Regions from separate parts of the Candidatus Jettenia sp. AMX1 genome, predicted to be linked through region 2. Evidence: riboswitches for the same ligand, from Rfam matches in the RefSeq annotation. Region 2 holds a riboswitch; each other region holds the start of a gene.

What was found. Region 2 has a riboswitch for cyclic di-GMP ahead of FBQ94_RS06435 (PKD domain-containing protein). Riboswitches for the same ligand answer to the same signal wherever they lie in the genome.
Region 1: linked by a shared signal. The riboswitch ahead of FBQ94_RS16670 (aminotransferase class I/II-fold pyridoxal phosphate-dependent enzyme) and the one ahead of FBQ94_RS06435 (PKD domain-containing protein) in region 2 are both predicted to bind cyclic di-GMP.
Region 3: linked by a shared signal. The riboswitch ahead of pilM (pilus assembly protein PilM) and the one ahead of FBQ94_RS06435 (PKD domain-containing protein) in region 2 are both predicted to bind cyclic di-GMP.

The regions. Positions count from the first base shown of each region.
Region 1 covers NZ_SZPP01000074.1:2,778-10,842, reverse strand. The annotation lists gene FBQ94_RS16685 (hypothetical protein) at 1-237, shown strand, start outside; gene FBQ94_RS16680 (hypothetical protein) at 324-1,397, shown strand; gene FBQ94_RS16675 (hypothetical protein) at 1,394-2,314, shown strand; cyclic di-GMP riboswitch class I at 2,414-2,533, shown strand; gene FBQ94_RS16670 (aminotransferase class I/II-fold pyridoxal phosphate-dependent enzyme) at 2,941-4,311, shown strand; gene FBQ94_RS16665 (B12-binding domain-containing radical SAM protein) at 4,783-6,141, shown strand; gene FBQ94_RS16660 (cold-shock protein) at 6,364-6,564, shown strand; gene pepF (oligoendopeptidase F) at 6,852-8,065, shown strand, end outside.
Region 2 covers NZ_SZPP01000015.1:198,285-205,159, forward strand. The annotation lists partial or broken gene FBQ94_RS06435 (PKD domain-containing protein) at 1-3,370, opposite strand, end outside; cyclic di-GMP riboswitch class I at 3,580-3,728, opposite strand; gene FBQ94_RS06440 (DUF5615 family PIN-like protein) at 4,178-4,558, opposite strand; gene FBQ94_RS06445 (DUF433 domain-containing protein) at 4,551-4,781, opposite strand; tRNA gene FBQ94_RS06450 (tRNA-His) at 5,253-5,329, opposite strand; tRNA gene FBQ94_RS06455 (tRNA-Arg) at 5,374-5,447, opposite strand; partial or broken gene FBQ94_RS06460 (right-handed parallel beta-helix repeat-containing protein) at 5,799-6,875, opposite strand, start outside.
Region 3 covers NZ_SZPP01000004.1:13,088-22,715, reverse strand. The annotation lists gene FBQ94_RS01340 (glycosyltransferase family 4 protein) at 1-815, opposite strand, end outside; gene FBQ94_RS01335 (Uma2 family endonuclease) at 834-1,388, opposite strand; gene FBQ94_RS01330 (DNA internalization-related competence protein ComEC/Rec2) at 1,933-4,500, shown strand; gene miaA (tRNA (adenosine(37)-N6)-dimethylallyltransferase MiaA) at 4,568-5,506, shown strand; cyclic di-GMP riboswitch class I at 5,635-5,754, shown strand; gene pilM (pilus assembly protein PilM) at 5,890-7,662, shown strand; gene FBQ94_RS01315 (hypothetical protein) at 8,334-9,239, shown strand; gene FBQ94_RS01310 (hypothetical protein) at 9,300-9,628, shown strand, end outside.

The DNA.
Region 1 (8,065 bases), on a different contig from region 2:
AAGAGGGTTTTAATGCCGAACGAGCAGAAACTCCCGGAGCAACGAGCATCTGGGCAAATTCAAAGAGCGCCTGCGCAACTCATACAGGCATTTTTCCTGGGTGCAATGGTAGGGTTTTCTCTTTTTGTAGTAATTTGGATTATTGCAGGTTTTTCAAAACTAGCGATTATAGCGCCATTCATGGGAGGTATTTTTGGTATAGTTTTTGAAATGATGAGGCAGAAAACGAAGGCATAGTATGGGTATGGTTTTATCATGAGATAGCATGTATTCCAAAACTTCCCACAGTAATTATGAAATGATTTATGAGAGGTAAATGAGATATGAAAGTAACTATGGTAGGTATATCAGGTTCTGGCAAAACGGCATATATGTCAGCACTTTATGAAACGCTTGGAGATGCAGGGCAAAATGAGGCAGGTTTTTACATTGCCCCGCGTTCTGTACAGCAATTTGATAAAGCCATATTGAGTGTTGGCGATTTTAGCAGGTTTTCACTTGCCGATAAGTTAAAATGGCCTGACGGTACACAGCAGACAACGGTATGGCCTTTTACTGTGTATCATAATTCAAGGCCGGTAACCTATTTTGATTGGATAGATTATCGCGGAGGTATTTTAACAGAAATTACGGATACAACGGATACTCAGGAATCCCCGGATATGGTCAGATCTGAAATTACTGACCTGGCTTCTCATATTGAACTCAGTAATGCTGTTATCCTGGTTGCAGATGCCTTTGTCCTGACGTATTATCCGAATATTAAAGAAGCACGACATCGGTCAGGAGCACGCAGGATCCATGAGATATTCACAACCTATAGCAGGATTTATCCGAATAGGAATTTAATATTTGTAATCATGTTAACAAAGGCAGATACGGTTGATGCCAGGTGGAAAACTGACAATTATGCGCCGTTGATTGAACGGGGCCTGGAAGTATTTAATCAGATGGTATCTTTACAGAAGCAAAATCCCTCCTGGGAGGGGTGTATTGTTCCTGTCTCTGCAGTAGGAGAGGGTAATGTTCATCGGTCTGTTACTCCTACAGAGGATGTTAAACATCCTTTTAGGTCCGAAGATAAGATTGTGGGATTTCCACAACCGGTGAATGCAGAACATGTTTTGTTTTATTGTTTAGGGCAAACTTTAAAGCAGATGAGAGAGGAAGCCAGCAAGAGTATAAGGCAAAGGGAAAAAGAACTTTCAGAAATCCTGAAAAAAGCGGGGCTGGTAAATAAAATCTGGTCTCTCATCATGCGTAAGCCTGATGCCGAGAGTATCGCCAGAGCTATTTTAGAAGAAAAAAATAAGGATTACGAAATTTTAAGCCAATTTGAGACACATATAGAACCGCTCTTGGGCAAAGCAATGGAGAGGGTAAGGCAGATCAAATGAAATACCAGGAACTTTTATATTCCCGTTCTTTATCGAAAGATTATCGATGGATGATTGTTCCACCGAAAATTTCTTCAGATAGTCTTAAGCTATTAAATCAGCTTTACAATCTGTATGATAAGTACAAAAATGCTTTCTGCAAATCGCCGGTTTTGCCTCTTTACTGCTTAAACCATTTACAAACTACGTTTCTTGTGAGTTGCGGTTTATCAAACCATAAAGATAAAGATGGCCGAAACATTTACCATTTACAGGGCATTAGCATTCCCCCTGAGTACAGAAGGCATTTTTGGTTTATCCTTCCCTGGATATTGGCTAATTACGATGGTGAGAATTTGTTAAATACGTGGAGAAAAGTAGATTTTCCTGCTGCTGATGACATCGTGCGTCGTGCATCGGAGGATTGTTTTTTCAAACTCGACTTGTTGGATAAATCGCTTGCAGAATTAATTAAAACATCAAAATTCACCCTTGAGAGATTTGATGAACTATCCATAGGTGAACCGGTCTATATTCCGTTTGATAAAAATGGTTTAAAAGAACTAGCCCATGTAATTGTATCTTCAGACTATGGCTGTGTAAATTTTGCTTTTGGAGCTACACCAGAAATGATCAGGGCTTTTGACTTCAAGATTATCGCAAAGTTAGGTGACAATTCGAATATGAGGCTGAATCGGAGGACGAGGATAACAGAATCTGTCCCGTCTTTTATCCTTGATGAACGAGATAAAGACACCAGAGAGCTTGTTGATGATCCTATAGACCGTTTTGATCCAAGAAAGAAAGATAATCTTAAGAATCAAAGTAAAATGGTAAGGAGAAATAATTCTTTTCACCTATTTGATCAGTTTGTACCTCGCTTCCTATCGATACTCAGGCTGGGAAAGAAACTAAAACGATCCAAGAAATCAGGTTAGTTTTTCGTCACTTCTTTTATAGCTTTTAAATAAAAATATTATTTTATTTGACATAAGACAACATACTTGTTATATAGGTAGCGTTTAAAAATTAAGACAGAGCGATAAAGGCAAACCCTGAGTGATCAGGGGACGCAAAGTAAAGGATCTTTAATTACACTGGCAGAGGCGCATCATGATGCGTCTCTCCTATGAATGAAAGATAGCCCTACTACCGAACATGATAAATATATTCGAAATAAATCAGAGAACCTTACTCTGAGAATATTTGACTTAATATTCTCGAAGTAAGGTTTTTTTGTTTTATCTGAACTTGAAATTTATAACCCCTTTTCTCTCCTCTGCAAGGGAGAAATCAAGGGAAGCTCTCAGCTTGATTTTGTGTAATTACGGTATATATACGAGAAAATTCAGTACCTCCTCCCCCGTGGTGGGACGGGAATAAGGGAAAGAAAACAATCTCATTGTGCACCCTTACCATAGCCCTCTCCCATCAAGGGAAGGGAGGATTAATCTTGTGTTTCTGTTGTATTATTACTACGTAATTCTTCGTAGAAAGTAGGATTCTACAAATCTTATCTGATATTGAGCAGTAATAGGTATTTTCATAGAAAAGGGAGGTTTTCATGAGTTCTGTTAATGCAAAAAGTATATCGTCAGAAGAAAAACGTGAGCTTACCCGTAAAATTCTGGAGAATCGTAAAGTTAAATTCCAGGCAGAGTCTGATGATAAATCTCAAAATTATCAGAACTATACCTATGATATGTTTATCGGCAATCCCGGATCTGAACTGACAGAAATAAAGCATTTTAACGAATGGGTAGAGAGTGCAACGAGGGATGGTTTATACACATTTGAATCGCCAAGACTTGGGGCGCAAAAAACCGAAATTGAAATCCAGCGTGAAACGGGTGATAGAATGAGACTATTGAATTTTTCCAGCTATAACTATCTGGGATTTGGCTATCATCCTGATGTAATTGCAGCGGCAAAAGATGCTCTCGATACCTATGGTCTTGGTGCGGCTAGTTCACCCGTGATCAGTGGTACGTATGGTATTCATAAAAAGCTGGAAGAGGATCTCACGCATTTTTTTGGATTAGACGACCGGTCAATATCATTATTTCCCTCTGGCTATAGCGCGAACGTAGGTGTTATACAGGCTTACATGAAGCCGGGAAATCATATCGTAATGGATCAATCGGTTCATACATCAATTCTTGAAGGGGCGAAGATATCCGGGGCAAACTGCTCCTATTTTCGACATAATGATATTGAACATCTCGAACAAGTTTTACAAGAAGTTTCCCATGGAAAATCACGTGTTCTTGTTTGCGTCGAAAGTCTATATGGTGCAGATGGTGATTATGGTGACCTTAGTGATATAGTACGGGTGGTTAAAAATTATCAGGCAAGCATTCTTGTTGATGAGGCTCATTCAACTCTGATTGCCGGTGAAAATGGCAGAGGAGTCAGTGAAGAGTCTGGCGTCTTAGAAGACATCGATCTTTATGTCATTACTTTTAGTAAGGCATTTAGTGGGGTTGGTGGCGCATTACTCGCAAAAAAAGAGGTAGTCCGTTACGTTAATTGGTATGCAAAATGCCGCATGTTTTCCTGCGCTTTAGATCCTGCAGTAACCGGTGGTATGATTAAGGTGCTCGAACTGGCGTCAGGGCCTGAGGGCGAGAAGAGGCGCAGATTACTACGGGAAAATGCGGCGTATTTTAGAAAAAAACTTGCAGGAAAAGTTGATATGAGAAATAGTAAAAGTTGGATTGTTCCGGTGATTTTTGGCTCAGAACGAAATACCTTAAAACTCAACGACTTTCTCCAGAGAGAAGGTTTTGATGGAAGTATCCTGCAATTTCCATCAGTACCAAAAAATGAAGCACGTATTCGTATATTTATTACCTCTGAACATACCAGATATCAATTGGATAGGGGTATAGACATCATCCTGAAAGCTGCCGAAAAATTTAAGTTTTTATTATAATAAAAACTTAAATAAAACCCTGCGGCAGAATAACTCCTTCTCAAAAGATTACTATTATGAACTTGAGAATGCAGAGGTCAAAGGTTGCGCCTTTACCCGATATCTTTTATCTCACATTTCTGTAAGCCTGTAGTGACTTGAACATCAGCATAAGCTCAAAGGTTTCTCCGTTCTCCTTTTGAAGCATCTCTCTCCTTTAACCTCTTGATATTACTGGAAAATTCTCATCGAATTTCCTTTCCCTTCCTTTTGCATTTGACATCATGTTTATTTATGTTATAAAAGGTAAAGATTATAATTAGCTGTGTAGGAGTATTTTTAATATTTATTGAGGTTATTCTGACAAACATAATGAATATACTGTTGATATACCCCGAGTTCCCAGATACATTCTGGAGTTTCAAACATGCACTTAAGTTCATACGCAAAAAGGCCTCCTTTCCGCCGCTAGGATTACTGACAGTTGCTGCAATGCTCCCACCTGAGTGGTCAAAACGTTTAGTTGATGTCAATGTAACAAGACTCAAGGATGAAGATCTGTTATGGGCGGATTATGCATTTATCAGCAGTATGGTTATACAAAGAACGTCGGCTCAGCAGATCATCAGACGCTGCAAGGAAGCCAACCTTAAGGTAGTTGCCGGAGGGCCTTTATTCACGAGCGAGCATGAGCAATTTGAGCATGTCGACCATTTTGTTCTTAACGAAGCAGAGCTAACCTTGCCGCCTTTTTTAGAAGATCTGAATAATAATTGTGCCAGGCGGATATACACCACATCTCAGTTTGCTGATATTCAGGAGACCCCGACACCTCTTTGGGAATTAGCCGATCTGAGGCAATATGCCTCGATGAGTATACAGTACTCCCGGGGTTGTCCATATCACTGCGAGTTCTGCAATGTGACATCATTATTTGGAAGACGCCCACGTACCAAAACCGCTGAACAAATCATTGCCGAGCTGGATAGTTTCTACCGTATGGGGTGGCGCGGACCCGTATTCTTCGTAGATGATAACCTCATCGGGAGCAAAAAAAACCTCAAGGAAGAATTGCTTCCTGCTTTAATTACATGGCAAAAAGAACATGTACCGATACCGTTTAACACGGAAGCCTCTATCAACCTGGCTGATGATGATGACTTGATGCGAATGATGTCTGAAGCAGGCTTTGATGCGGTTTTTATTGGGATTGAGACGCCGGATACGGATGGCCTGGCAGAATGTAACAAAAAACAGAACAAAAACCGTAATTTAATTGAAGACGTGCGGCGTATTCAGCGAGCCGGACTGCAGGTACAAGCAGGCTTTATCGTAGGTTTTGATAGTGATACTCCATCCATCTTTCAGCGGCAAATTGATTTTATACAGAAAAGCGGGATTGTGTCAGCAATGATTGGGCTGCTTCAGGCCCCTGCAGGAACAAAACTATACGAACGTCTAAAGCAAGAGGGGCGTTTACTTGGACAGATGTCGGGGGATAATGTAGACGGCACAACGAACATTATTCCTACCATGGACATGGATACATTTCAGGAAGGATATAAAAATATATTGAGATATATTTATTCCCCTGAAAACTATTATCAGCGCATAAAGACCTTTTTTCGCGAATATAAAATGCCAAAGGTTAAAGCCCAATTTGAATTTAGTCATATATTAGCATTATTTCGTGTTATCTACCACATTGGTATCATGGGCAATGAGCGTACCCAATTTTGGAAACTCTTATTATGGACGTCTTTTCATCGCCGGGAATTGTTATCGCTCTCTGTTACTCTTGCAATTTACGGTCATCATTTTCGCAAAATTAGTGAATTACACGTCCTTTAATTTTGAAAGGTTCAGATTATAAAATATATTATTTAAAATATATTATTATTTAGTATTGTTTTAACATGTGATATGTAGTAATATAGTGAATATAGTTGACTTTTGGCTGTATTACAAGATTCGTATTATATGTTTTGATGTGATAATAAGGCTGCAATAGTTGCAACTATTGTAGCCTTTTTTTATTTTTTAACTTTTTCATGCTTAAAGGGGGTGATTTGAATGGCAGCTGGAACAGTAAAATGGTTTAATGACAAAAAGGGTTTTGGTTTTATTACTCAGGATAACGGAACTGATGTTTTTGTACATCAGACCGAAATTCAAGGTAGTGGATTTAGAACTCTCGCCGAAGGAGATAAGGTCGACTTCGAGGTTATTAAAGACCAAAAGGGTTATAAGGCAGCAAAAGTTGTTAAATTATAAATGTATGTAAAAGCGTACTCTTATTTTAAAGTAGAAACAACTAAATAGTTATAGTATATAAAAGAATATAGAGTAATCGACTCAATATAATTATAATAACAAAATAAGGAATCCCAGTATCGGTAAAAGGATATTGGGATTTTTTATTTGATTTTTTAACCAATTTTTTGTTCTCTGTTTTGGATTACTAGAGAAGACATACTACGGCAAGTCCGGCTATTGCGACAGGTTTACGCAGACTGCCATACATATTTGAATATAAAGAAGGGATGATGAAATAAAAATATATGAGTAAGATTAAAATCCGGGATCAAATAGAAGATACCTATAAATGGGATGTGTCTGTTTTGTATGTATCGGATGATAGCTGGGAAGAAGACTATTGCAAGGTAGAAAAAGAATTTCCTCAGCTTCTCAAGTTCAAAGGCTCTCTTGCCGATCCCCGTAAACTTGAGCAGTTTATGCAGTTTTATGTTAACCATTCTATCATGAGAGAAAATTTATATGTGTATGCAAATGTCCGCTTTTTTGAGAATACCCGAAACGCCAGATATGAAGAGATGAAAGGGCGTATCGAACTGCTCGTCTCAAAGATTTCCGCACAAACTGTTTTCATTAAAAAAGAGCTGTCCTCTTTATCACAGAATGATATCGATACCATGATTCATGAAAATCCTCATCTGGCGGGGTATCGCTTCTTCCTGGAAGGCTATGCCCGGTACAATCCTCATATCCTTTCTGAAGAAACGGAAACTGTTTTAGCGGAACTGAAAATTGCCCTGGATAAGTCTGATGATATTTTTTCGGCTTATAATGATAACAATATTTCGTTCGGGGAATTTGAACACAAGGGAGAAATAATTCGTCTTTCTCATGCAAAGTATGCGCAATTGCTGGAATCACCCGACCGGGCTCTCCGGCAAAAAGTGTTTGATTTTTATTACCGGCCTTACCGGCAGAATATTGACGTCCTGGCAAATACCTATGCAGCACATGTACTTGCAAATATTAAACTGGCGAAGGTTCGGAACTATTCGTCTATGCTGGAGATGTCTCTGTTTCCCGATTATGTGCCAACTACGGTATTCAGTAATCTCATTGAGGTTGTAAAAGAGAATATTGATGCGATCAGTGAATTCAATGTCCTGAAACAGGAAGAGCTTGGAATTGAAAAATTACACTTCTATGATAATTATGTTCCCCTGGTTCATGAGGTTGATAAGAAATATTCCTATGAAGAAGCAATCGATCTGGTTCGTACAGCGCTTGAACCCCTCGGCGCAGAATATCTCAGGAAGTACGATTCTACTGTTCATGCGAGGGTAATTGATGTATTTGAATCCCCCGGCAAGAGATCAGGGGCGTTCTCCTGGGGTAGTTATGCGAGCAGGGGATTAATTTTTTTAAATTACACGGAAAAATTCTCTGATGTTTCAACATTTACCCATGAATTCGGCCATTGCCTGCATCGGGACTACTCCATTGAAAATCAACCCTACAT
Region 2 (6,875 bases):
TTGCATTATCCGGTAAGGTGATCGATTGATCTGCCCCTGCATTAGCTGTGGGAGACTGATTAACCTGGGCTACGCTATACTCAATATGGAGTAATGGCGCTTCTGCCTGATTCCCATCATATGCCTCTGCTACGCGCTTACCAGTTCCCGTGAAAATAACTAACGATATATCCCCGATGGAAGAGGTAAACGCCGTAGCATTATCAACATGCTCGCCTTGAATCGTTAGTGAAGTTGCCTCCGAGGTTATCTCATCTGCCTTAAACTGAATATAGGCATTTGTAATAGTAGCACCTTCCGGAATAGTAATCCCATTAAAACGTATACCTATTATTTGATTGTACTTATCAAATACCAGATCCAGATCGGTACTGGAGAGTAGCATGCTACCTGAAGGCCTCTCTTCTGCATCATCTGTGCTGGCTGAGACCCGGATCTCTCTCACCATAGTGGCGCCGTTAACAACAACGGTAATATCATCACTTTCGATCAACTCGCCATCATCGGCTGTCAGGCGGAGCACATACGTCCCTGCCTCTGAGAAGCTTGCCGTTGTATCTATGGCATTTATATCGCCAAAGGTAACTTCACCAGTCCCGCTAATTTGACTCCAGGTTGTGATTACTGATCCAGGCGGACTCGGTAAACCATCATCAGATACCGTACCATCTAAAATAGCATGGCCAGACAGTGCAATCGTCTGATCCGGTCCTGCATCAACTATTGGCGGCTGGTGATCTGCTAAATAATATACCGCATGAAGCAAGGGCGCCCCACCTGTATCCCCATTAAATGCATCGGCTACACGCTTCCCAGTCCCGCTAATAATAACTGCTAATGAGTTACCACTAGACCAACCTGACCGATTCACAATCTCTTGAATAATCGAAGATATATCAGGTGTCCGCTGATTAAGACCCAGCTCTCCCAGCTTTGTCCATGGCGCAGGAAACCATGATATCGCAGCTATTGTCCTCGGTCTGGATGATATATTCCTGCTAACAGAGGTAAACGTCGTAGCATTATCAACATTCTCGCCTTGAATCGAAAGCGAAGTTGCTTCCGAGTTTCTCTCATCAGCCTTGAATTGAATATATGCATTAATAATTATGGCATTTTTTGGAATATTGATTCCATTGAAGCGCAACCCCACGGTCTGGTCGCTTCCATCAAGAACCATTTCGAGATCAGCGCTCGTGAGCGCCACATTACCTGTGGATTTCTCTTCCGCATCATCTGTACTGGCTGCAACCCTGACGTCTACAAATTCTTCATCGCCTCTACCCAAAACAACGATGGTTACATCATCGCTATTGATTAGTTCACCATCGTCAACAGTCAGGCGAAGCACATACGTTCCCACTTCCGGAAAGCTGGCAGTCGTATCAATAGCATTGGCATTAGCAAAGGTAACAATACCTTGCCCGCGAATCTTACTCCAGGTAACGGTCACTGCACCGGGAGGATTCGGCAGACCATCATCAAAAACAGAGCCATCCAGAGAGGCATCCGCCGGTAAGATAATTGTCTGGTCGGATCCAGCATCAACCGTGGGTACTTGATTGCCCGGCGAAATTGGAGGCAGAGATATTTCATATACTTTGCCATCATTTTCATTTGGATTTTGATCATTATCAACTCCCCGGTCAACGATATAAATGTTCTTGATATTGGGGTCTAAACTGCCGGGAGCTAAGCCAAGGCCCGCCGGTTTCCGGGCATTCGCAGCAGAAATATCAAACACCCGCCTGAGGGTACCTGATGTTGTTATCTCAGCCAATATATTTGGAGGCTTACCGATCAGGTACAAATGGCCATTATCCGGATTAAACTCAATACCCTCAGGATCAGTCACTCCAAGAATCGCCGTATCGAAATGTGTCACCCGATCATCACCCGTCGGTGGCACACCATTGAAAACACCGTTATCTCCCGGTGCAACCCGATGGATTTCAGAACTCACACCATCTGCTATAAAAAGTGCTCCTTGTGTGCTATCGTAAGCAATCCCCTCAGGATCGAAACAACTGAAGTCTGACGTACTGAAAGAAGTAACTATATCATCCGAGGTATCATAAAGTCCGTCAACCCCGGGGTCTAACTCAAATACCTTACATACATTATCGTCAGTAAAGAAGAGATGCTTATTAACAGGATTAATCGTTAAACCTGCCGGCTCAAACGAAAAAGATGTTGTACTGAGGGTATCCAGTAAGTTACCGGTCAGGCTCATTTCAAAAAGATTAACACCGACAAAGATAGGCATTTCATCAACTTCACCATCAGAAACAAGGAGCGTATTAGAGGATAAAAGGTAGGTAATACCTGCCGGATCCGGGCTGGGTGGAGAAAGTAGAGAGAGATCCATAGTCTGCACCAGGGAAGAGCTGCTTGTAGATGCCACACCAGGTGTTTGAGTAAGAGATAACTCAACAATTTTACCCTGCATTTGCTTTCCATCTTTTTCTTTACCATCATATGTCTGTGCATTTTTCAACACATGGGCTTTTTGGCTTCTCTTATTGTCAGGACCGTAATCGGCAATGTACAGGTTCATTTGTGATGGATCATCCGTTAGATCTCCACTCGGAGCGAAAATCATACCTTGTGGGTTTTTGAGATTAAATTCTGATACATCACGTATCGCAACAACCTTTCCTGACTTCGTGAATTCGTACAGCTTTTTCTCAGTAAAACTCAGGATATAGAGATGGCCATTGGCAGGATTGAAGGCAATACCCCGAATATCAGATATGCCGATTTGCTCTAAACATACATAGGAAATCGATGCATCATCAAAACCCTGATCCGCATTTGGCGTAACATGGATAATTTCCGGCACAGCACTATCAAGGATAAAAAGACCTCCGCTGGACGGGTCAATAGTCATACCGTTAGGCCTCCGAAGACCAAACTTCCGGGCATCAAAACTAGTAACCTTAGCAGGATCCAGATTGCCGTCAGCCATAGCCTTTACGGCAATCAATTTATGGACAGCCGGCTGATAGATTAACAAGCGATTGGCCTTGCTATCAAAAGCTATGTTAACAGGATCCGTTATCTGTGTACGAACTGAACTAACCAAATCACCAGAAGAAGTCATCATCATGATGTCGAAAATTTTTGCTGAAGGCAAGGCAGATTTGGGGGCATCCACAATAAAGAATTTCCTGGCTCTTGGAGAGAAAGCAAGACCCGCAGGGTTTGGGATGTTATGATAACCAGTCTCTACAGACCGAACCAGGCTGACGTAAGCATCGGTATCCAGAGCAAATGTTGCTGAGTTGATTACGAGTGAAAAAAGGGAAATAAACACAGCAAAGAGCATTGAGTAGATTAAAAGAATTTTACGCCAGTACGCACAGCACATTTAAATCCCCCCCTTAATTTATCAGATGACAATACCCTGGTCGTTAATAAAGGCAAACTGGTTTGTTTTTCATTAACTTTCTATCTACATCCTGTGATAATTTTGTTATAATAAATACTTTAAAATTAATACGTAGTTATTATGAGAAATCTCTTCCTGCTGGCCATAAAACAAAAAAGCCTTACTGCAAAGATATTTATAGAAATATCTTCGGCAGTAAGGCTATCTTATTTTCATCGTTCCAGTTATGGGTGTAAGTGTCTTTTACTTATACTGACACTGTTCACGAACACTGTCCACGGTTACAAGACCCTTTCCTTTGCGCCCCCTGATTACTCAGAGTTTGCCTTTATCGGAAGACTTTACGCATTCATAATGAATCTAAATAAATTTTATATTTTTAGTTTACCTTATCTATAATTACCCATATGATTTTAAAGCATTACTATATAATGATGTATAGCAAAGTAAAATTTATTTTACGTTTACGTGAATATATCATAGAACACAAAAAAATCAATTTTATTTTATTTTTAATTTTGAAGACTATCATGGAGAGGAATAGTAACTACTTGAAAAGGAGATAATTTTGGATGGTTAATGGAGTCAGGCAAGCTCTTATGATTCACTTAAATCAGGCTGGCTAAATCCAGGGGATGTACAATAAACTTCACAAGCATGGACACAGAGAGCGAATCTTTATTGTAAGGTATGAGAATCACAAACGTGATCCCTTTTGATTAAAAGAGTAATGGGGTGAGCGACGGGATTCGAACTCGTCGTACCTTTTTCTTAAGCTTTTTATTATTAATATGTTACAGTTAGAATCCATTTTGCACATTTTTCTGATAGTATAACTAAATGATCTTTAAATTGTTCTGATGTATGATTCTTGCGTAAGAAATGCAAAAGAAGTTTAATAACTTTTCCGGAAGTGGTTGGATTCACCTTAATTCGAATAACCCCTGGATGGCTACTGAGTGGTAATACCGCCCAATCTCCAAAATGCTCATCAAGGGTAATTAATATACGATTTTCGGATATTGCCTTTTCTAAAATCTGATAGTCGTCCGCTCTTGCCTGGCCCGTTTCAGAAGCACGCAATACATCACATCCTTGTTCACGCAAAGCTTGGGCAACATTCACATGAAACATTTGGTCTAAGTATAATTTTAACGGCTTAGACATTAATTTCTTCTAATTCACTATGATCAAGTGATACCTTTGCATAATGCAAAGCTGCATAGATATCGCCTTTCGTCAGCTCAGGATAACCATCGAGTATTTCTTGCCATGACTTATCCTCTGCTATCAGTTCAAGAATTACTGATATAGGTATCCTGGTGCCTTTAATTACTGGCTTACCATTACATACTCGCGGATTAATCTCAATCCTATCAAACACCTTCATTTATTATTACTCCTATATTATTACTCCTCAAATTTAAAATGATATTTAACATTCATACTTTACATAACACTTGTAACCATTTATGTATATATTGTTAAGAAGAATTGTGGAAAGCAATCTTAACGCAATTAATAATAAAACTGAGAGCTTATTACCGACTAATGATAATGGGAATTCTGGATAGAGTAAGGCACTGGATCTATATAGTTTAGGTTGGCCTATCTCTTCCCCTTCCTTTCGTCCGACAGTACTAGGGATACGGTGGTGGTTAAGTTTCCTGACTGTGATAAATATGGCAAAAAGAATCTCTGGAAATGGTTACAAATGAAAAAATACTCATCAACATCTGAAACATGTCGATGTCTGTGCAGCAAGATATGACAAATACAGGCTATTTGTTATGAACTATCTTGCTTGTAAATGTAATGCCAGAGAAGCAGCAAAGAAAACCAGACTGATATCAGTATGTTATGGGGTGAGCGACGGGATTCGAACCCGCGACCCTTAGAGCCACAGTCTAATGCTCTAACCATCTGAGCTACGCTCACCACACTCTATAGGAGAAAAAACTTAATATTTATGTAATAAACAACGCGCCAGGAAGGATTTGAACCCTCGACCGCCGGATTAGAAATCCGATGCTCTATCCAGCTGAGCTACTGGCGCATAACTCGCTTATCAAAACATTACACAGCAGGCTTAAATAAAAATATCACGCTTGAAACCCTGTCTATTTTGTACACCAATTCCTGCAAAATTTACCCTGTTTGCTATCAGAAGTGCTGTAAATTTAAAACTTATTTATACAGGTTCGGTAAATTATACAAAAAATGATATCTTTTTCAAGGAAAATGATAAAGCTTTTTGAAAACCGATAAGCTATCAACTAAATTATGTATTGATTATTTCATTCACAAGTCACTTCTCTAATCATAAAAACAGACCAGCTTCATCTTAAAAAGATGAGGCCAGTCTGTTCCCTACATTTTCCACAGAACTATACTTTGGGAAAAGAACTTACTTTTTCTCGTACTTAATATGCAATTTAGGAGCTTTCTCAGGGCTCTCATTTTTCCTGGCACATTCATAAGATACAGCCACTCTCTTTCCTGTACCTGTAATAATGAATGCCATTGCATTGTTTTCAGACCAGCCGGACCGATTTACTATTTCCTGAACGATGGAAGTAAGGTCCGGTGTTTTCTGGTCTTGTCCTGATTCTCCTTCGGTATTCCAGGCGGGAGGATTCCAGATAACATGGGCTGCCGTTTTATTCCGGGAAGAGACATTACCATTATCGATAACAAAAGGATTGGCATCGCCTGAGGCCTCGCCCTTTATGGTAAGACTCGCCGCATCTGAGGTTATTTCATCAACCGTAAACTGTAGGTAGGCTTTGGTAATCACAGATCCTGGTGGAATGGCGACAGAATGAAATCTCAGTCCAACGGCTTGGTTCGTAGCAGCCTCTACCAATTCGAGATCACTGCTATTAGAGTATATGGTCCCATCTTCCATTTCTTCAACATCATCTTTATAGTCTGATATGAGGACATCAACACTACTCTCCGTACCAGATGATTCCTGGTATTCGACATATAATTGGGGAGCTTTACTAAGGTCATCATGCTCTGCTGCGCCTTCGTAAGACTCTGCCACTCTCTTTCCTGTGCCTGTAATAATAAATACCATTGCATTGTTTGCTGCCCAATCGGGTTGATTTATTATCTCCTGAACAATGGAAGTAAGGTCCGGTGTTTTCTGGTCTTGTCCTGATTCTCCCTCTTTATCCCAGGAAGCAGGATTCCAGGTAATATAGGCTGCCGTTTTATTCCGGGAAGAGACACTGCCATTATCTCTATCAAAAGGATCAGCGTCGCTTGAAGCCTCACCTTTTATTACAAGAGTCGTCGCCTCTGAGCCTGGTTGATCAGCCGTAAACTGTATATAGGCTTTGGTGATCACAACTCCTGATGGAATGTCAAGAGAATTGAACCTCAATCCAATTTTCTGTATTTTATCGTTATCCTCAACCAGTTCCAGATCTGTACTGTCCATTATCATATCATCATCGCCACCTCTTTCCTCCACGTC
Region 3 (9,628 bases), on a different contig from region 2:
TCCTCATAAGGAATATTACCTAAAAAAATAATGCGGTTCTCATACCTGTGCTCTGCTATAAAAGCCTTCATCTCGTTGTAATATTCCCTGTCAAAGTACTCTCCTGCAAAAATAAGTTGAGTATCATCACTTATTTTATCTCTCAGCAGTATAAACGCCTTTGTAAGTTCCAAAAAATTTTTATACCGCTGGATATGAGATACATAAAGAATAAATTTTTTTAAACCATATTTTTTTTTAAATCGATGCAATATAGTATCTTCGCTATAAGGACGAAATATTTCTTTGTTAATGCCGTGGTAAATGACTCCCGCATGTTTAATAGAAACTTCAGTTCTCTCTATAAGGGTACGTGCCTTTTTTGAAGGGAAAATGACACGGTGTGCCTTTTTAATTGATAGTAGAGTTAATTGTTTTAATAGTCTGAGCCTTATATTTTGGATTAAGCCCCTCTCTATCAAAAGATTATCACTCAATGGTTCAACGTTTTGTATCATGACTACATTTCGAATTGTAGTAAAGAAAGGACATATATTACCAGGAGAGAAAAGGACGTCTACTCCTTCTCTTTTTAAAAAGGAGGGTAAAATACATTGCTCCCAGAAAATACGTAAAAGAGGATTTTTTGAGGGTATTCTAAAAGATATAAAGGTAAAATTGGGATGCTGAAAATAGAAAGTTTCTTTTCCGGTAGATGTCGTCAGTACAAGATATTGATGATGGGTATCTATTTTTGATAAGTAGGTTAAAAGGCTTTTGATATATGTGATACCACCTCCTGCAACAGCAGAAGTTGTATTAATGGCAATTTTCATATGGTATTTCTAGGTACATCACGTTTGTGATAAAAATACTTCCTTTAGATTAAGCCTGAAACCTTGTAAAAGAGGTGAAGTAAGTTCATCATCAATAAAATATATGCCAACGGTATCAAAGCCTGTTTCTTTCAATACCATAATTTCGATAGTCTTCTTATCAGGGTCAACTATCCAGAATTCCTTTACACCGTGATCCATATAAAGTCTTTTTTTCACTAACTTATCCCTTTCGCTGGTTTTCCCGGATAAGATCTCAATAGCTATATCAGGCGCGCCTCGTAAATTTTTTTCTGTTATCAGCCCTACTCTTTCTTTGGAAATAAAGATAATATCTGGTTGTACTACATTAGTTTCTGATAGGACTACATCAAAAGGGGCATAGAGAACGATACCGAGATCGTTTTCTTTAACAAATTTCCTCAGAGGATGAGAAATATTCATTGAGATAGTCTGATGATAAAAACCAGGTGACGGTACCATATACAATTCCCCCTCCATCAGTTCATATCTTTTATCGTTGTCCATGTTGGCATAATCGTTGTAGGTGTATGTTATTCTGGTTTTGAGCATGGCTATCTCCAGTAAGGCATTGTTGTGAGAAATTGAGGTTAAGACCGAGGATGAAAAGAGCGCTTCGATTTTTTTATTGTTCAGAGGGCTTGTTCATGAAGCTATTGACCTTCGTGATGATTATAACATTTTTGCTCCGCCTTTGAAATAAAATATGCTGAAGGTGGGGAGCAAGGCTAAAGCCTTGCCCTACGTTTGATAAAAGATAAAATATTGTAGGGGCGAAGCATTTGCCGTTATTGGCCTAAAATACTATGTATACGCTGAACGGCAAATGCTTCGCCCCTACGCCTGGCCGCAAAACAAAAGTAGCCGAAGGCCTATTTTAAATATTCAGGAAATTCATTCCCCATTGAAATACTTAGGAAATTTCTTGCTTTATCCTCTCACCTGGTGGTATTCTTGTCTCCGTAGTCCAATTTCCAAAACGAAAGAAACACCTACATTTCCCCCTTTTTTAAAGGGGGATCAAGGGGGGATTAAGATGTTTCAGTTGCTTCTCACATAAGGTTTTACTGTACAACATCTATACTATAATTGTACCGTGAAGCGTCCTATTGTTTTTATTACGCTATTGTTTGTATGTGGTATCTATTTAGGATATCTTACAAAGATTTCTGTTTCTATTACGCTCACCGTAGTTTTTCTCTTGTGGATATTTTGCCTCTTGTGTTTATGCTTCCACAAATTTACGGTATTTTTACTTCCCTGTTTGCCTATCCTTCTTATTGCCATATCAATGGCATATTATGATTGCCGTACTGAATCTCTTCCCGTCAATCATATTGAGCATGTATTAACTACCCGGAAATCCCTGCAACGCATTACAGGAATTATTATAAATCCGCCCATTATCCTGGATGAGGATACCTTAACTAAGCGGTTACTTCAATTCCAACCAAAACACACTTTTTATAAACCGGACTATAAGATGTCTTTTACTCTCCAGGCAGAAAAAATAGAAACTCTATCGGGATGGAAAAGCATATCCGGCGCTATCAAAGTGAATCTCTATCTATCAAAAGATCAACTTATACAAACAGGCCATCCCCTCCCTGTTTTAAACAAGTTAGTGTATGGTCAGAGGTTGGAGCTTTTTGGTTATGCATTCCTCCCAAAATCTCCTGCCAATCCGGGTGAATTTGATTACAAAAGATATTTGCAGGGGCAACTGCCATCAATCCGGTGTTTAATGACTGTGGTACATACGAATAATATAAAAGTCAAAGACTCGTATCATACGAATTGGATATATAGTTTTCTCTCTGCGTTAAACAATTACCTGAATAATACCATTTATGCCCATACCTTCAGCAACAGTGCGCCCTTGATCAGCAGCATATTATTAGGCAACAGGGTTGACCTCTCAGGCGAGGTGATTGATAACTTTATGAAAACAGGCATCATCCATTTCATAGCCATTAGCGGTTTTAATGTAGGGATTGTAGTTTTTACCGTGCTTTTGCCGTTGCGTTTATTCGGGATCAATCAAACACTATCAACAGGGATTATCCTTATTATCATTATTCTCTATGCCTTTTTAACCGGGCTTAACCCACCGGTGCTGCGCGCCAGTATCATGGCCATTATTTTCTTCTGTAGCTTTTTAGTACGCAGGCAGTGGGATATTACCAGTGGTATCTTTACCGCCATATTTTTTATCCTTATAAGGAATCCATCAGATCTTTTTAATATCGGGTTTCAGCTATCGGTATTGGCAACGATGGGTATTGTTTATGGACCATCAAAAATTGAAGGCACAGTATTTAAAACTGCTTTATTTATAGAGAAACTACAAGGAAAGACCGAGCGGGGACGGTTATTTTTTCTAAAAAAATATCTTCGTAAATCTATCTGTATTTCTCTTGCTGCATGGCTGGCGACCGTACCTCTCACGGCTTATTATTTTCATCTTGTTACACCGTTTATAGCTATCACGAACATCCTGGTATTCCCATTATTCTGGGTCATCATCGTTTGTGGTATCGTGCTATTGACGCTGGGGATAATATGCCCTCCTTTGGCAGCGACATCTGCATGGCTGGCATCTCATACAGATATAGTATTAGAATCACTTGTCTCAAGCCTGGCATCCTTACCATGCTCGTATTTTTATGTTGTTGGACCTTCACAGATGGAAATTATTCTTTATTACACAGGTATTGTATTACTTTTCTATCACAACTATCTGTCTTTGGGTATTGCCCGAATTGTGATATGGGGTCTTCTGAGTGCTCATATTTTGATTTTTGCCGGCATACTCAAATTTCCCAAAAATTCTTTAACGATTACCTGTTTAGATGTAGGGCATGGTGGAGTTACCTTTATTCAATTTCCAAACGGGAAAAATATCTTGTATGATGTTGGCTCGTGGCAAAATCATGATGTGGGAAGATACATTGTAGCTCCCTTTTTATGGAGACAAAAGATCAAAGAAATTGACCTGATAATTCTCTCTCACGGGCACGAGGACCACTGGAACGGCCTGCCATCTCTTCTTGAAAGATTTTCTATAAAATCTGTTTATTCACAGCGCCATCTTTTCTCATCAAATGTGGGTCAAAGAATACTCTCCATGCTTGATAAAAGGAATATTTGTACCGATGTTCTTTCTTCCGGCGATGACTTAAAAGGTTTTGAGCCGGCAGTGGTAAAAATATTACATCCTCCGCCTTTTCATTCTCGTACTACCCCAATAAATGATAATTCATGTGTTTTAAAAATTGAATACCTTGGACATACAGTACTTCTGTGTGCTGATATCCAGGAACAGGGCATAGAATCGATCTTATCAAGGTCGGAAGGAATCAAGTCGACAATACTTCAGATACCTCATCACGGTTCCTCTCTCCATAACCTGGAACTGTTTATTAAGGCTGTGCAACCAGTATACTCCTTTATTAATTCAAGTAACACTATTACCTCTCATACTACGCTGAATATCTTGCAAAAGAATCATATCAAAACCTTGCAGGCGCATCGTGAAGGGGCTGTAACATTTACCATAGATAAGAACGGGGTAACATACTCTTCTTTTCACGAAAAAAAATCGCAGGATTATTCCTACCGTTATTTTTATACGTGCACATTCCCTGTAAATTATTTACAATAGCAAAAGTAATGAATTTTTAGCTCTTAATCCTTTCTTTTAGAGAAAATATACTTTTTGTACAACTCTTATGGCTATTCCTATTTGGATACTTACAGGACCTACGGCGAGCGGGAAGACGGATGTTGCATTAAAGATTGCAGAGAGTATTGGTGCTGAAATAGTTTCCGCTGACTCTATGTTGGTATATCGGGGTATGGATATCGGTACAGAAAAACCTTCTCGTACCGCAAGAAATACCATTCCGCATCATTTAATTGATATTGTAGAGCCGTGGGAGGAATATAGCGTAGGACAATATGTGAAAGATTTAGAAGGAGTTATTTCCAGACTTTATCAACAGAGCAAACCATGTATGGTTGTAGGTGGAACAGCTCTTTATTTAAAGGCTATTGTAGACGGTTTATTTGAGGGGCCACCTGCGGACTGGGAATACCGGAACTACTTAAGATCCGTTGCCGAAGAAAAAGGTTCCGATTACCTTCACAAAATACTTATTGAGGTAGATCCCGAGATTGCCACTAAGCTACATTCGAATGATCAAAAAAGGGTTATCCGGGCGCTGGAAGTGTATAAGACGACAGGGCAGCGCATCTCTTCTTTTCAAACTCAATTTGGCCATAAGAATCCGAAATATGATTGCCTGGTAGTTGCTCTTGAACACGATCGTGATATCTTGTATAAGCGTATAGAAGCACGTATAGACCGTATGCTTCTTCGTGGACTTATAGATGAAGTACGGACTTTATTACATAATCCGTCGGGGTTAAGTAAACAGGCCTCTCAGGCGCTCGGATACAAAGAGGTTATTAACTATTTCAGTGGGAAATATACCCTTTATGAGGCTACAGAGGTAATGAAAAAAAGAACGCGCTGGTTTGCAAAAAGGCAAATGACCTGGTTCCGGAGTTTTTCAGACATCCATTGGGTTCATGTATCCCCGGATAATGATATAATACGTCTGTCAGAAAGGGTACTTGAGCAATTTACAGGTAGGGTAAATAAATGAACCCGAAGAGACAGTTTTCCCGGAGAAATTGAGTTTAAGGAGATTTCATAGTCTAAAGTATTTCCAGTTTTTGTTTGACTTAGAACATCACGGATGTTATATAAGCAAACATCTGGATCATAGATACAGAACGATAAAGGCAAACCCTGAGTGATCAGGGGACGCAAAGTAAAGGATCTTTAATTATACCGGTAGAAACGCATCATGATGCGTTTCTCCTATGAATTAAAGATAGCCCTACTACCGAACATGATGAATACAGATAAAACAAACAAGAGCCTTACTGTCGAAACTGTTTGTATACACGTTTTCGGAGTAAGGCTTTTTTGTTTTTATAGAATTTACCCTGATGCACGGAAATCTTTCTCTTTCACAACAGTAATATGAGACTTCCTTTTTTACGAACTGATTTCAAAAAGTTTAGCTTACCTATTCGGAAGCTGTCGCAGGTTCGAAAACTCTCACAGGTCTTTACAGAGAATAAGACAAAAGCTGCATGGGGCTTAGACATTGGTGGCTATGCTCTTAAGGCAGTAAAGATTGCACAAACATCTGGTTGTTTACGGGTGGAAGACTTTGATGTTATTGAATATTCTCCAGTACCGCCGAATGGAGATCTTTTACAATCAATACACATTCAAGAGGCTATTCAAACTTTTCTGGCAAAGCATCGTATTGCCAGGTCAGATACTGTTCTGGTATCTATCCCAGGACATTTTATATTGTCCCGATTTATCAGCATTCCCCCTGTAGACCGGAAACAAGTAAAAGATATTGTTAATTACGAGGCAAAACAACAAATTCCTTTTGATTTTAAAGATATTATATGGTGCTACCAGCAGCTATCTGATATAAATCCCAATATGGAAAGCATAGAAATTGGACTTTTCGCATCAAAAAGAACGACGCTTGATTATATATTGACAAATATTGCATCCCTTAAACCCAGGATAAACGCCTTACAGGTTACACCCCTGGCTATCTACAACCTTGCTCTTTTTGATCGGCACATCGGAGGTGCAACGATAATCATACATGGAGAAACTGAAAATACGGATTTGATCATTGTTGACAACTTACATCTTTGGTTGAGAAGCGTCTCCTTTTCCACAATAAATACTGATCTTGTGAAGGAAATACAGAGATCGATGGAATATTATAAATCCTTAACGAAAGATACTGTTTGCTTTAAAACCCTTCTCTTAACGGGAAGCAAATTTAAAGATCCACTCAATATAAACTTTATAGCCGATAATTTTAAATATGAGGTAAAAGTTCTTAATGTCCTGAACAATCTAAAAGTATCAGATACTATTAATCCTGCCTGTTTTACCGAGAACCTGGTGAATTTAAACACTGCTTTAGGACTGGCGCTGCAAGGCCTGAAATTAGGCAGAATACAGATAAACTTATTACCACCGGAATTAATCAAAGCGGCCGAGATATCTAAGAAAAAGCCTTATGCCGTAGCCAGTATTGGCTGTTTTGCTTTGTCACTTATTGTTCAATACTGTGGATTACATATACAAATTAATCATCTGAATAATTCTCAGAATTATCACCAAAAAATATTGCAAAATATAAAAGGGCTTGAAGGGAGATATAAGGATGTTGAGGCCCAGGCACAAACAAGCAAATCTGCGCTGGATCTTATCTCCTCTATTGATTCTTCCCGGTTTTTTTGGATGGAAGTATTGGATACCCTACTGGCTTTGGTACCCGATAATGTATCGGTAACGAGTATACAATCCTCATGGGTAGATGCGGATACCGTAAAGATTGGAACTAATGAGAAACAGACATCATCAGTATTTTTTCAAACTAAAAAGACAAACACGCCGGTAAAACCTGCAATTTCCCAAAAACTGCTTCTCATGGATATAAAAGGAGAAAGCAGAGATCCAAGTATGGGTTTTATAGAAGAACATATCCTGAGACCCCTTCAGGGGGTAACCCTTTTTGATCAAAAAGTTCCGGCATTCAAAAACGTAGAAATTGTTCCAGGCTCATGTCGTCAGATAGAACATAAGGATGAACGGGAAGGTTATATCAGCTTTGAAATACGTTGGATTATAAAATCACACCATGAGATACAGTTGGAAACGGAAAAGCTGTTAGCAGTACCTGGAACTTCAACTTCCTCTGAGAGATCATAAGTTACGTAGAGACGCAAAATCTTGTGTCTCTATGGGTTTGTATTTGTCTGGTACTGGCCTTATTACTAACCCTGTGTATGTATTCAGCCGGGGGAGGAAGCGCATATGCATCAGCTAAGTGCTACCCGACTTGTTCCCAAACACTCAGACTGGGTCAAATGAGCCTTTAACCGCATTTTCTATGCAGTATATTGTAGTGTATAAATTAATAAGTTCTATATATGAACAAAGAATGTCCATTTGACCCGGTCTGACTGTTTGGGAACGCGCATGTTCGAGAAACTCTGTTTCCCGAATCAAGAAGTACCTGATCGTATGATTTCTCAGAACTCTGGATTCCCGAAACAGAGTTTCGCGGCAATTGTGTTCCCAAACCATGTCCTCATGTAAATGGGGAAGAGTTTGGGAACAAGCTACTACAAGCGATTAAGCTACTACAAGTTACAAGAACCATCATAGGCCTGAAGAGCTGAAAGTGTATAGCCAAGGCTGAAGGCCTTGGAAATAAGTCATAACATAACAACAGCACCAAAGGGGTAAAAGAGAGTGTTCGTAATAAAGCTTTTGAATATAAAAAATTCTTAGCTTGATGCGTATGAGGGGAATCAAGGTTAAAGCCTCGCCCTACATATTAATTTAATAAGAGATAAAAGTTATAGAAGGCCTCATGTATGAAGATTGGCAAAGGTCTAAATTTCTCACAATTAAAGAATATCTTTTCGGGTATTTTTTCCGGACGATTAGTTTTTTGGATAGCTATGAGCATTGTTTTTCTTAGCTTGATTATTCTGTTATTTGTATATATCTATCCACTTTCAAATCAATACAGAATAAGTCACAAAGCCCTGGAGGATTTATCCGTTGCATTGGAAAAATATGCTTTAAAAAAAAATATTTACAACAATACATGGATTGAGTCAAAAAAATTAGAGAAAGATCTATATGAAGAAGAAATTGGAAAATGCAGATCCTTTCTTAAAGGAAGAGATGATCTGTTAGAAACTCTTTTTGTAATAGGAGATACAGAAAAAGGTTTTACGAAAATAGAGGATGAGGCGCTCTGGAAGAATGAGTATGTAAAAAGAACTTCCGCATTATTAGCAAAGATACGGGCACATAATATCGCTATAAGTGAAGGTGTTTTGCCATTTCAAAGCTGGGGATATGACATCCCGGTGTGGGATACTATCTTACCAGTACAAAAAAATTTCTGGATCATAGAAGCACTCGTTCATGTTGCTACAAATACCACAGGAATTACCAGAATTAAAGAGATTCGTTTCCGGGAAGTATCATCTTCGTATGATTCCTCTTTTGCGCATCTTTATACCGTTGTGCCTGTTACCCTTGCCGTTGAGTTACGGGCGGATTGTATAGAATTCCTCTTGTATGAAATTCTTAGATCGGATATTCCATTTGTTATCGAGGGCATTAGTATCGTAAGTACAGATAAAAATCTTAATCCTGGTTCACCAGGCGAAGATGAAAATATTTTAATCCGGGATACTAACCATTCCGTATCGTATCCCGTGATTGGTGTTACTATTGATGCGTATGTTATTGACTATAAAACATAAGTAAGAGTGCTTACCGCAGGAAATTGAAATATAAATTTTTATTGCTGTTTTTATAGAATCATGAGACCAAAGAACTTTCTATTCAAATATATTGAGAAATTTGTTCTCGGTATTGCGGTAGGTTATTTTATCTATACGGTGTTCTCTACCAGCATGGTATTAAAAAGAAAAACGCATAAGGTTACTACAAAATTACAATCACTATCGGATGTTATCGAAAGAAAACTAAAGATGAGCGGACCTCCGGCAATAAGTACAAAACTCACAGAGGCAATGCAGCTCGAATTGCGATTCGCAACGCCGCCCAAGGCAAATTTCCTGCAACAGTTCAAAATCTTTCGTAAGCCTGCAAAAGGAGAATCAATTTCGGATATTACCATGGAAGATTT